One region of the Nissabacter archeti genome, then DNA from elsewhere that is predicted to be linked to it. Evidence: predicted binding sites of a transcription regulator. Region 1 holds the regulator's gene; each other region holds the start of a gene.
What was found. The regulator PhoB, encoded in region 1, activates phosphate uptake and scavenging genes when phosphate is short. The targets are predictions, from matches to a motif close to CTGTCATAAAACTGNCNNAT.
Positions count from the first base shown of each region.

Region 2: pitA (inorganic phosphate transporter PitA) is a predicted target of PhoB. The motif match lies at 1,981-2,000, and genes of this name have one in related genera.
Region 3: pstS (phosphate ABC transporter substrate-binding protein PstS) is a predicted target of PhoB. The motif match lies at 2,389-2,408, and genes of this name have one in related genera.

Region 1 covers NZ_JAERKB010000003.1:102,212-106,744, forward strand. The annotation lists gene JK232_RS04885 (AAA family ATPase) at 1-884, opposite strand, end outside; gene sbcD (exonuclease subunit SbcD) at 881-2,116, opposite strand; gene phoB (phosphate response regulator transcription factor PhoB) at 2,391-3,080, shown strand; gene phoR (phosphate regulon sensor histidine kinase PhoR) at 3,102-4,418, shown strand; gene JK232_RS04905 (PstS family phosphate ABC transporter substrate-binding protein) at 4,456-4,533, shown strand, end outside.
Region 2 covers NZ_JAERKB010000002.1:214,022-218,554, reverse strand. The annotation lists gene JK232_RS03760 (c-type cytochrome) at 1-476, shown strand, start outside; gene JK232_RS03755 (BaiN/RdsA family NAD(P)/FAD-dependent oxidoreductase) at 552-1,754, opposite strand; gene pitA (inorganic phosphate transporter PitA) at 2,072-3,571, shown strand; gene uspB (universal stress protein UspB) at 3,655-3,990, opposite strand.
Region 3 covers NZ_JAERKB010000002.1:32,925-37,457, forward strand. The annotation lists gene JK232_RS02970 (DMSO/selenate family reductase complex A subunit) at 1-1,678, opposite strand, end outside; gene JK232_RS02975 (hypothetical protein) at 1,893-2,231, opposite strand; gene pstS (phosphate ABC transporter substrate-binding protein PstS) at 2,514-3,554, shown strand; gene pstC (phosphate ABC transporter permease PstC) at 3,635-4,533, shown strand, end outside.

The DNA of each region.
Region 1 (4,533 bases):
TGGAGCGGGCGCAACTTTTCTGCCGGTTCATTGCGCGCCAGCCGCAGCAGGTCAGGCTGCGCCTGTTGCCAGGCTACTTCTGCCTGCTGGTGTTGCCGGAGGGCGTGCGCCAGTGCCTGCCGGTGCGCCTGATCCTGGTTGATCCACGCGATCCCGCGTTGCAATCCGGCGGCCTGTTGCGCCTGTTGCGCCTCCTGTTCCACCAGCGCCGCCAGCTGGCCGGCGAGCTGCTGCTGCTGTTCGTCGGTCAGCAGTTCGATACCGGCGGCGCGGTGGTGCAGCGCATCCAGATCGCTGCGCGCCTGTTTGTGCTGCTCAAATACCCGCTCAGAGAGCTGGCCATAAATCTCCGTGCCGGTCAGCTCCTCCAGCAGTTCTGCGCGGTCGTTGGCATCAGCATTCAGGAAGGCGGCGAACTGCCCCTGCGACAGCATCATCGATTTGGTAAACCGGCCGAAATCCAGCCCGGTGATCTGCGCCACCGATTCCAGCTTGTCACGCACTTTGTCAGCCAGGATTTTGCCGTCCGCCACCCGTGCCAGCTCCACTTTCGGGGCCTGCAGATTGCCGTCCGGCGCATTTTTGGCGCGGCGCTGGCTCCAGAAAGCGCGGTAAGCCACGCCTTTGACCTCAAATTCCACCTCCGCCAGGGATTCGGCGGTGTGGCGGGTCATCAGCTCATTGTGGCTCGGGGTCACCGTGAGGCGCGGCGTCTGGTGGTAGAGCGCCAGGCAGATGGCATCGAGCAGGGTGGTTTTCCCGGCGCCGGTGGGGCCGGTAATGGCAAACAGGCCGTTGCTGGCGAACGGCTCCTGGGTGAAGTCGATTTTCCATTCGCCTTGCAGCGAGTTAAGGTTTTTCAGCCGGAGGCTCAGAATTTTCATGCGGATGGCATTCCTTCATTGGCTTCACGCACCTCTTCCACCACATTGCGGAACATCTTTCGCATCCGCTCGCAGTGTTCGCTGTCTGCGTCCGCTTCCAGCGCCATGCGCCGGTCAAACACCTCGGTAACGGAGAGCTCCGTCAGCGTCTCTTTGGCCTGCTGGGCCAGGGCGCTCTGCCGTTGGGCTTTGTTGCGGCGCAGCAGCACCACTTCCACCGGCAGCGGGTCGGTCAGTTGCTGGATGCGGCGCTGGATGTCACTCAGGTAGTCCTGGGTGGCAACTTCAATGTCCAGCCATACCGGGCGCGCCGGGTCGGCGTCACGGAAGGCGTGCAGCTGCTGTTCAATCTCCGCCAGCGAGCCTTTGACGATCGCCATCGGCTGGTGAACCGGCACCGGCAGGGTCTCCACGGAGGCGAGCGTTGCGCCGTCAAACTCCAGCAAATAGACGCTTTTGGTGTTGTTGGCTTCGTCAAAGCTGAGCGGAATCGGTGACCCGCTGTAGCGGATATGGTGGCTTTTTGCCACGCACTGGGCGCGGTGGATATGGCCGAGGGCGATGTAATCCGCCGGCGGGAACGCCTGCGCGGGGAAGGCGTCCAGCGTGCCGATATAGATGTCACGCACCGAATCCGAGGTGGAGACGCCCACAGTAGTCAGGTGCCCGGTAGCGATGATCGGCAGCGGCAGGCCCAGTTCGTCCCGTTTGGCCAGTGCAGCCTGATGCAGGCTCTGGTAATGGGCGGCGATCGCCTCCTGCAGGGCGAGCTGTTTTTCGCTGCCGGACTGGCCGGCGCGGCTCAGGAGCAGGTCGCGCGGGCGCAGGAACGGGATGGCGCACAACAGCGCGCCGGGGGTGCCGTCGTGCCGGTTCAGCACACAGAGCTGGGGGCGGTTGTCGGCCTTCACATTGGCGATGACCGTGGTATTCAGGCAGGAGAGCAACTCCCGCGACTCGTTCAGCGTGGCGACGGAGTCATGGTTACCGCCCAGCACAATCAACTGGCAGCGGGTACGCTGCAACGCCACCACAAAGCGGTTATAGAGCTGGCGGGCGTAGCTCGGCGGCGCGCCGGTATCAAAGATATCCCCGGCGACCACCACTGCATCCACCTGATGGGCTTCAACCTGTTCAATCAGCCAGGTCAGGAACGCCTGGTGCTCCGCTGCGCGGCTCTTGGTGAAAAAGACCTGGCCAAGATGCCAGTCAGATGTATGAATCAGGCGCATAACACTCTCGCTTTGTATTGCCTGCCCCGGAGGGCGGAGGAGGCTGATTATAAACGCCGTCGCGCCGTGATGTCGTGGGGGAAACCCGTTACGGTTTGCGAGATGCTTTCCAACTCCGTCATTTTATCGCCTGTCCGGCTACAATTAGCAGTAAGGTATGACCAATTCCCGTGCTGAATGGACGCGCTAGACTTATTCATAAATGTGTCATAAAACTGACGCATAATGGCGGCCGCACACAAACGTGATCGCTAACCTATTGGCAGGATTGACGATGGCAAGACGTATTTTGGTGGTTGAGGATGAAGCCCCGATTCGGGAGATGGTCTGTTTTGTTCTGGAACAGAATGGTTACCAGCCGTTGGAAGCCGAGGATTTTGACACCGCGCTGAACCGGCTGGCGGAACCTTTTCCCGATTTGGTATTGCTCGACTGGATGTTGCCGGGCGGTACCGGGTTGCAATTTATCAAGCACATGAAGCGTGAAGCGATGACACGTGACATCCCGGTGATGATGCTGACCGCGCGCGGCGAAGAGGAAGACCGGGTTCGCGGGCTGGAAGTGGGCGCGGATGATTACATCACCAAACCCTTCTCACCCAAGGAGCTGGTGGCGCGCATCAAAGCGGTAATGCGGCGCATCTCGCCGATGGCGCTGGAAGAGATGATTGAGATGCAGGGGCTGAGCCTCGACCCTTCCTCACACCGGGTGATGGCGAATGAATCCCCGCTGGAGATGGGCCCGACCGAGTTCCGGCTGCTGCACTTCTTTATGACCCATTCAGAGCGGGTGTACAGCCGTGAGCAACTGCTGAACCACGTCTGGGGCACTAACGTCTATGTAGAAGACCGGACAGTGGACGTGCACATCCGCCGCCTGCGCAAGGCGCTGGAGAGCAGCGGCCACGATCGCATGGTGCAGACCGTCCGCGGGACGGGTTACCGATTCTCAACGCGCTACTGATGTCGCGGCGGAGACCATAACGTGCTGGAACGTCTATCCTGGAAGGGGCTGGCGCTGGAGCTGGTGTTGTTCTGCCTGCCCGGCCTGCTGCTGGGGCTGCTGTTCGGCGGCCTCGCCTGGTGGCTGCTGGCCAGCGTACTGAGCGCGTTGGGCTGGAACTACTATAACCAGCTCCGGCTCTCTTACTGGTTATGGCTCGACCGCAGCATGACGCCGCCCACCGGCCGCTGGAGCTGGGAGCCTGTCTTCTACGGCCTTTACCAGATGCAGCTGCGTAACCGGCGGCGGCGGCGTGAGCTGGCGCTGCTGATCAAGCGTTTTCGCAGCGGGGCGGAATCCCTGCCCGATGCGGTGGTGCTGACCACGGAAGAGGGCATGATTTTCTGGTGCAACGGCCTGGCCCAGCAACTGCTGGGGCTGCGCTGGCCGGAAGATAATGGCCAGAACATCCTTAACCTGCTGCGCTACCCGGAGTTTACCCGCTACCTGCAAGGCGAAACCTTTACCCGCCCGCTGACGCTGGTGCTGAACAACGGCCACCATGTGGAATTCCGCGCGATGCCCTACTCTGAAGGGCAGTTGCTGATGGTGGCACGTGACGTGACCCAGATGCGCCAGCTGGAAGGCGCGCGGCGCAACTTCTTCGCCAACGTCAGCCATGAGCTGCGCACGCCGTTGACGGTGTTGCAGGGCTACCTGGAGATGATGGGCGAGGAGACGCTCGAGGAACCACTGCGCAGCAAAGCGCTGCATACCATGCAGGCACAGACCCGCCGCATGGACGGGCTGGTGCAGCAGTTGCTGACGCTGTCAAAAATCGAGGCCGCGCCGCCGCCGGACATGCAGGAGCGGGTGGACATCCCGCGGATGCTGCGCATGTTGCAGCCTGAGGCGCAGGCGTTGAGCAATAACCAGCACCAGATCGAATTCCGCATCAATGAGGCGCTGAAGGTGTTCGGCAATGAGGATCAGTTGCGCAGCGCCGTCTCTAACCTGGTGTATAACGCCGTGAACCATACCCCGCCCGGCACACGCATTGAGGTCTCCTGGCAGCGTACCGCGCAGGGCGCGCAATTCTTGGTCAGTGATAACGGGCCGGGCATCGCCGCTGAGCACCTGCCGCGCCTGACGGAGCGGTTCTACCGGGTCGATAAGGCGCGTTCGCGCCAGACCGGCGGCAGCGGGCTGGGGCTGGCCATCGTCAAACATGCGCTTAACCACCACGACGCCCGGCTGGAAGTGCTGAGCGAACCGGGCGAAGGCACCCGCTTTATGTTTACCCTGCCAAAACGGCTGATTGTGCCGGATGCATTGACTCAGGGCGCGACACAGACATAATTACCCGCTTCAGCCCCCTTGAGCCACACAACCCATGATTTCACGGCATTGCCGGCAGGCCCTGGCCTGCCTCCTGTTTTTGCTGCCGGTCGCATTTTCCTGTTTGCCGGTGTCC
Region 2 (4,533 bases), on a different contig from region 1:
GCTCCTCGCACATGACGGAGGCTGACCTGAAAGCGGTGGCGGCTTACCTGAAGTTCCTGGGCGGCAACCCGGCCCTGCCGGCACGCAATGAGAAAGCGGCACAGGCTACCGAAGCCAAACTCACGGCAGCGAAAAACCTGAGTGAAGGCGAGCGCCTGTACCTCGACAACTGCGGCGCCTGCCACTTTGTCAGCGGCAAGGGCGCACCGGGCATCTTCCCGGAGCTGGACCAGGCCACCATTGTGAATGCGGATGACCCGACCGGCCTGATCCACACCGTGCTGGCCGGCGCGCAACAGCCTTCCACCGCGAAAGCACCGTCCACGCTGGCGATGCCGGGCTTCGCGGCGCGCCTGAGCGATGAAGAGGTGGCCGCGCTCACCACCTTCATTCGTCAGGGCTGGAGCAACCACGCTGAGGCCGTGACCAAAGAACAGGTCGCTGACGTGCGTAAGTCACTGCATCACAAAGAGTAATGCGCCCCCCCGATGGCGCGGGGGACATAAAACGCGGATAAGCAAAAGGGCCTCATCATGAGGCCCTTTTTGTTTTTACGGCTGCTGTTCCGCCACCAGCGCCTGCGCACAGGCCCAGGCGCTGCTCCACGCCCACTGGAAGTTATAGCCGCCCAGCCAGCCGGTGACATCCACCACCTCGCCGATAAAGTAGAGCCCCGGCACGTTGTTCGCCATCATGGTTTTGGAGGAGAGCGCGCGGGTGTCAACGCCGCCCAGCGTGACTTCGGCGGTGCGGTAGCCCTCGGTGCCGTTCGGCTGCACCCGCCACGCCTGCAGGCTCTCTACCAGCGCCGCCTGTTGCGGCACGTTAAGCTGCCTGAGGGTGACGTCCGGCAACTGCCCCAGGGTTTGCAGGCACTCCACCAGCCGCTTCGGCAACTGCTGCGCCAGCGTGTTTTTCAGGCTCTGGTTCGGGTGCGCGCGGCGCTCCTCATCCAGAAACGCTGCCAGATCCAGATTCGGCAGTAAGTTAATGCTCACAAACTCACCAGGCTGCCAGTAGCTCGAGAGCTGGAGGATCGCCGGGCCGGAGAGGCCGCGGTGGGTAAACAGGATGCTCTCTTTAAACGCCACGCCGTTTTCCGCCGTGACCACCGACGGCACCGACACGCCGGACAGCGTTTGCAGGTGCTCCAGCAGCGGCTTGTGCAGGGTGAACGGCACCAGCGCGGCGCGGGTCGGCAGCACCTTCAGGCCAAACTGCTCCGCCAGTTTATACCCAAACGGCGATGCCCCCAGCCCCGGCATCGATAACCCACCGGACGCCACCACCACTGAGCGGGCGCTCACTTCGGCACCGTTCAGCGCCAGCGTGTAGCCGCCGTCACCCTGTGTGACCGCCAGCACCTCACTGCGCAGGCGGATCGTCACCTTGCCCTTCTCACACTCTTTCAGCAGCAGGTCAACAATTTGTTGCGCGGAGTCATCACAAAACAGCTGGCCGAGGGTCTTTTCGTGGTACGCGATACCGTGGCGGTTAACCAGATCGATGAAATCCCACTGGGTGTAACGCGCCAGTGCCGATTTGCAAAAGTGCGGGTTTTGCGAGAGGTAGGCGGCCGGTTCGGTGTACATATTGGTGAAGTTGCAGCGGCCCCCGCCGGACATCAGGATTTTACGCCCGGCCTTTTTGCCGTTATCCAGCAGCAGAACGCGGCAGCCTCCCTGCCCGGCCAGCGCAGCACAAAACATCCCGGCTGCCCCTGCGCCGATCACCACCACATCAAACTGTTCCACTGCCTTACCTCTTGCTTATGAAGTCACTGATTTTACGCGCTATACCTGAATTTTCTGCTACATATAAAGAAGCACCGAATCGCTTCGGGCAGAATATTCAGGCGGCAAATTGTATGTCTGCCCTGATGGAAGTACCAGCGTAAGCAAACGTTAAAAAGCGTAAGCCTTATTAACAGTATGATTCCTTTTAAGTTTTCTTAAAAATACCGTGAGCCTGGCAACGTTTTTGTCAAAAAAATGACATATTTTGCTTTCCGATACCCCCCCTTGTCGCGGATAATGCGCCGCGTTCATGTCCACCAACTGGCGTAACGCTTATGCTACATCTGTTCGCTGGGCTGGATTTCCATACCGGCCTGTTGTTAGTCCTCGCGCTGCTGTTTGTGCTGTTCTATGAAGCCATTAACGGTTTCCATGACACGGCAAATGCGGTAGCCACTGTGATCTATACCCGTGCTATGCGTTCGCAAATTGCGGTCGTAATGGCGGGTTTCTTTAACTTCCTTGGCGTCATACTCGGCGGATTGAGTGTTGCTTACGCTATTGTCCACTTATTGCCTACCGATCTGCTGTTGAACGTGGGGTCTTCCCACGGCCTGGCGATGGTCTTCTCCATGCTGCTGGCAGCGATTATCTGGAACCTCGGTACCTGGTATTTTGGGTTACCGGCCTCCAGTTCCCACACCCTGATTGGTGCCATCATCGGCATCGGGCTGACCAACGCCATCATCACGGACAGCTCCGTGGTCGACGCGCTGAACATCCCGAAAATGGTCAGCATTTTCCTGTCGCTGATTATCTCTCCGCTGGTCGGCCTGGGTCTGGCGGGTGCGGTGGTGTTCCTGCTGCGCCGCTACTGGAGCGGCACCAAGAAGCGCCGCCGTATCCACATGACCCCGGCAGAACGCGAAAAAGTCGACGGCAAGAAAAAGCCGCCGTTCTGGACGCGTACCGCCCTGATCCTCTCCGCGATTGGCGTCAGCTTCTCGCACGGCGCGAATGACGGCCAGAAAGGCATCGGCCTGATTATGCTGGTGCTGATTGGGGTGGCTCCGGCTGGCTTCGTGGTCAACATGAATGCCACCGGTTATGACATCACCCGTACCCGTGATGCCGTGGTGCACCTGCAACAGTATTATCAGCAACACACTGATGCCCTGTCGCATATTGCCGTGCAGAAGCCGCTGGTGCCGACGCCGGAAGAAACCCTGCCGGATACGCCGAAAGAGTTCCACTGTGACAGCAGCCGCGCGCTGGAGGCGATTAACCGCGCCCAGACGTTGCTGACCAACCTGGCCAGCTACAGCGACCTCTCCGTAGACCAGCGCAACCATATGCGCCGCCTGCTGATGTGCGTGGCGGATACCGCTGACAAGGCGGCCAAGTTGCCGGGCACCTCTACGGAAGACAAGCGCTTCCTGAGCAACCTGCGCACTGACCTGCTGGCGACCGTCGAGTACGCACCGGTCTGGATCATTCTGGCCGTGGCGCTCGCGCTCTCACTGGGCACGATGGTGGGCTGGCGCCGTGTGGCGACCACGATTGGTGAGAAGATCGGTAAAAAAGGCATGACCTACGCCCAGGGCGTCTCCGCGCAGATGACCGCGGCGGTGTCGATTGGCGTGGCCAGCTACACCGGTATGCCGGTTTCAACGACCCATGTGCTCTCCTCTGCGGTTGCCGGCACCATGATCGTGGATGGCGGCGGCGTACAGAGCAAAACCGTGAAAAACATCCTGCTGGCGTGGTTCCTGACCCTGCCGATTGCGATTGTGCTTTCCGGCGTGCTCTACTGGCTGGCATTGCAGGTGATTTAACCTCCGTTGCCACCGGCCTCGTCGGGCAACATGCAAAGAAAAGGCGACCCTCCGGGGTCGCCTTTTTTATGCCCGTACCGTACTCAGTACCAGATCATCATCGCGACCAGACTGATGACCACCAATCCGCACAGGGCGCTGGTCAAAATAAACTGCCCGCGAACCCTGGCACAACGGCGGATAAATTCAGGATCATGATGATCAAGATAACGTTGGGAATAGATATAACGCACCAGCCTGATCTGTTTGCTGGGCTGCCCATGTGACGTGAAGAATCCCCCGCCATCCACATACTGATAAAGCAGCGGATCGCAGCCACGCAACACCACCAGCAATGCCCGCAATGAAGAAAAATAGCGCGCCATATTAATCACACATACCACACACAATGCCCAAAACAGCGCAACAGTACTGATCATGATCCCCCCTCAGGGCACCGCTCCCAAAGCCGGCCTGGCCGGTAGGGAACGCACTCGCCCCGCGTCTGCTTGACTCCTGACATACCGGGGCGTTTACCTACCCTCGCCCCTGGATCATCTTTTTGTTGAGCTACCGCCCCCGGCACACGCCGGGCGGTGGCTCCTTATTGAGTGTAGAAAATGAAAAAGTAAAACGGCGTGCCTGTTCATAACAATTTGTTCGAAGCCTGCCGTTTTTTCGCCGTTGCCGTGCTGTGCGCCGCCGGGATCATACCCGGATGCATAAGCGGGACTGTGTGTTGCAGCCGCACGTGACCCCCTTCACGCCCCTGCCACAGCACGGCGGGATTACCCCCGGATTAATGATAAAATCTGGAGTGCCCCAAAGGCGCTATACTTAGCTCATGCTGCTGATATTTCTCACACTAACGCGCGCTGAAAAGGAAAAAAGGGTACTTTTCAGGCGTTAAGGTGTAAAAAAGAGGTAAGCCGCCGTCATGGCGGGGCTGCCGCAGGAGAACAGGATACGCAACAAGGTGTTAA
Region 3 (4,533 bases), on a different contig from region 1:
ACTCATAATCAGAGCGGCGTTCGAAGTCCGGCTCGATCAGCTTCTCAGACAGGATGACGTAGTTGCCGGTGCCCCAGGTTTCGCCGATGTTCCAGCGCTCCATAAAGCTGGTTTCCGGCAGCAACAGGTCAGCATAGCGGGCGCTGGGGGTCAGGTAGAGATCGCTGTTCACAATAAAGTGAATGCGCGATTCATCTTCCAGCACCTTCACCGCCTGCAACAGATCCGGGTTCTGGTTCGCCAGGTAGTTACTGCCGAGCGAGAACAGGATGCGGATGTTGCTCTCCAGCCGCTCTGCGCCTTTCAGCCCCATTTCCGGCGTGATTTTGGTGGCGTCATCCGCCGCCTGCACCCAGTTCATGATGGAGATTTTGGCCGCCACCGGGTTGTCCGGGCACTCCGGGCCGGTCATGAATTTACGGTTGCCGATGCCGCCGTAACCGGCTGCCCAGCCGCCGCGCACGCCGACATTGCCGGTGATGGAGGCCAGCAGGGTGGAGCCGCGCGCCGTGCGTTCGCCGCAGTTATGGCGCTGCGGCCCCCAGCCCTGGATCAGGGCAGCGGGTTTGGTGGTGGCGTAATCGCGCGCCAGTTGAAGAATTGTCTCCGCTGGGACGCGTGTAATTTTTTCCGCCCATTGCGGCGTTTTTTCGATGCCATCTTTCAGTCCAAACAGGTAAGCCACCAGTGACTCATTCGGCGGCACGCCCTCAGGCATGGAGGCCTCATCAAAGCCGAGGGTGTAGCGGTCAATAAAGGCGCGGTCGTGCAGGTTTTCGCTGATGATGACGTACATCATCGCGTCCATCAGGGCGTTGTCGGTGGTCGGCAGCAGCGGGATCCACTGGTCGGCCAGCGAGGCGGCGGTGTCGGAGTAGCGCGGGTCAACCACCACAAAGCGGGTGCCGTTGGCTTTCATCTGCTGGTAGTAGTGGTTGGTATGGCCGAACACGGTCTCATTGGGGTTATGGCCCCAGAGGATCACCAGCCTGGTATCGGCCAGCGTGTCCAGGGTGCTGCCGCTGGCGGCGGTGCCGTAGGTGTAGGGCGTGGCCGCGGCGGTGTTGCCCATGCTGACGGAGTGGTAGTGCTCCAGGTAACCGCCGGTCAGGTTGAACAGGCGGCGCAACATTTTGTCCCCGGAGAAGGTGCCGCCGCTGACGGCGGTATTGGTGTGGGCGAAACGCGACGCCGGGCCATACTGGGCGGTAATGCGCTTCAGGTTATCGGCAATCAGGGTGGTGGCTTCGTCCCAGCTGATGCGTTCGAACTTACCTTCGCCGCGTTTGCCGACCCGTTTCATCGGGTATTGCAGCCGGTCAGGGTGGTAAATAAATTTCCGGTAGCCGCGGCCCCGCACGCAGGCGCGCATCACCGGCATTTCCGGGGCCAGCGCGCTGTCCGGGCGGGTAGAGATGCGCGTCACCATGCCTTGTTCAACATGGGCGCGGATGTCACATTTGCCGCCGCAGTCAAAGGTGCTGCAGGTCGGCACAACCTGTGCCGCCGGTGCGGCAGGGGAGGGGGAGGCGGTTTCAGGGGGCTGGGCACAAACGCTGCGCCCGGCAAGAAAAGGCACCGCCATCAGGGCGCTGCCGGCCTGAACAAACTGCCGCCGGCTTAGCGGCAAGCCACCCAGAGGGGCCGGATCGGAACCGGGATTTTTTTGCGTTGACATAGGCTCTATCCAAAAAAGGAAAGAGCCTATAAAGCTGCCAGGGCGCTCACTATGATGAACGTCAATATAATGACGGTAAGCGGGGGATAGCGGGAAATAAAGCGGGAGCGGGAGGGGGAAATATATTTTCCAGTGATATTATGGGGTTATATATTTAGATTATGAATATTTTATTCGGGCCGATAAGGTAAACTGTCCCGGTGTGAAAGGGGGCTTATCTCTGTTGGAGGCGGGTTATTTCGGCCTGGAGGCTTCTCATTTCTGACTCCATATCGCTAACCATTTTCTTTTGCTCTTCAGCCGCACGTCTCTCATTCCTTTCTTGCGACAATTTTTCTGTACTGCTGCTGGTATAAACTTTTTCCCCTGTTTCTGATATTTCTCTGTCACTATTCCGATAACCTTTATATAAGCGCCCATCATCTCCCAGAAAAACCTCATAAATCGGGCCTTGTGGCGGCTTACCTTCGCCCCACTCCACGGCTTTCGCCAGCGCCCCGGTTGATGAGAGTGCCGCAATGCCCAATACCATTCCAATAAGCGACTTTTTCATTTGTGCTTCCTTAGCAAAATAGAGAAATGAAGTAGCCCGGCTATACTATTCTCTACTGTGTAAGTAATTCCTGATCTGTATCCAGGCTTTTGTCATGAGTGTGAAACGCCAGCTCCTTAGTCGTCGATTAAGCGGGCCGATGTGGGCCGTGCAGGGGGTGTCATAAAAATGTCACATTACATACATTTTACTGTCACCGAACTGTCCTATTTTGCCATCAGCAGCAATTCACATACTCATAAAACGGCTTAAGCCGGAGTGCCATTTCCCCCAGGAGAAATTATGAAACTGATGCGTACCACCGTCGCCGGTATTGTGGCAGCCACCTTCTCGTTAACCACGATGTCAGCGTTTGCCGCAGCCAGCCTGACCGGTGCCGGCGGCACCTTCCCGGCGCCGGTTTATGCCAAATGGGCGGACAGTTATCAGAAAGAGACCGGTAATCAGGTCAACTACCAGGGGATTGGCTCCTCCGGCGGCGTGAAACAGATCATCGCCAAAACCGTGGACTTCGGCGCCTCTGATGCCCCAATGGCAGAAGACAAACTCAACAGCAGCGGCCTGTTCCAGTTCCCGACCGTGATCGGCGGCGTGGTGCTGGCGGTTAACCTGCCGGGCGTGAAATCCGGTGAGCTGACGCTGGACGGCCAGACACTGGGTGACATCTACCTGGGGAACATCAAAAAGTGGAATGACCCGGCCATCGTTAAACTGAACCCAGGCGTGAAACTGCCGGATCAGAACATCGCCGTGGTACGCCGTGCTGACGGTTCCGGCACCTCCTTCGTCTTCACCAGCTACCTGGCGAAAGTCAACGCGGCCTGGAAAGAGAAAGTGGGCGCGGGCAACACCGTGAACTGGCCGGCCGGTCTGGGCGGTAAAGGCAACGACGGCGTCGCCGCGTTCGTACAGCGTCTGCCGGGGTCTATCGGCTACGTGGAATACGCTTACGCCAAACAAAATAACCTGGCGTACACCAAACTGGTGAACGCCGACGGCCAGGCCGTCAGCCCGACGGAAGAAGCCTTCAGTGCCGCCGCGAAAGGCGCAGACTGGACGAAATCCTTCGCGCAGGACCTGACCAACCAGAAGGGCGGCGACGCGTGGCCGATTACCTCCACGACCTTCATCCTGATCTACAAGAACCAGCCGAACGCCGAGAAAGGGGCTGAAGTGCTGAAGTTCTTCGACTGGGCCTACAAAAACGGCAATCAGGTGGCCAACGATCTGGATTACGCCACCCTGCCTGACGCCGTGGTCACGCAAATCCGTGCGTCCTGGAAAGAAAATATCAAAGACAGCAGCGGAAAATCTCTGTTCTGATCCCGCTAGCGCGACCCGGCGTTGCCGGGTTATCAAGCCCGGCCCCGGCCGGGCAGTATCGTTAATGAGAAGAGTGTCGTATGGCTGAGTATAAGCCGGCTATGAAACCACCGGGCAAGCACGGTGACTATCTTTTCAGCGCACTGGTCAGACTGGCTGCGCTGATTACCCTATTTCTGCTGGGCGGGATTATCGTCTCCCTGATCGTGGCCTCCTGGCCGAGTATGCAGAAATTCGGGTTCTCCTTCCTGTGGACGAAAGAGTGGGATGCGCCCGCCGAACAGTTTGGCGCGCTGGTGCCGATCTACGGCACGATTGTGACTTCCCTGATCGCCCTGATTATTGCGGTCCCCGTCAGCTTCGGGATTGCCCTGTTCCTGACTGAACTGGCACCGAACTGGCTGAAACGCCCGTTAGGTGTGGCGATTGAGCTGCTGGCCGCGATCCCCAGTATCGTGTACGGCATGTGGGGGCTGTTTGTGTTCGCCCCGCTGTTTGCCACTTACTTCCAGCAACCGGTCGGCGACGTGCTCTCCGGTATTCCGATTGTCGGCGAGCTGTTCTCCGGCCCGGCATTCGGCATCGGTATCCTGGCGGCCGGGGTGATCCTCGCCATCATGATCATTCCTTATATCGCCGCGGTCATGCGTGATGTGTTTGAACAGACGCCGGTCATGATGAAAGAGTCCGCCTACGGCATCGGCTGCACCACCTGGGAAGTGATCTGGCGCATTGTGCTGCCTTTCACCAAAAACGGGGTGATTGGCGGCATCATGCTGGGGCTGGGGCGCGCGCTGGGCGAGACAATGGCCGTGACCTTCATTATCGGTAACACCTACCAGCTCGACAGCCCGTCGCTTTACATGCCGGGTAACAGTATCACCTCCGCACTGGCCAACGAATTTGCGGAAGCGGAATCCGGCGTGCATACCTCTGCACTGATGGAGCTGGGCCTGATTCTGTTTGTGATTACCTTTAT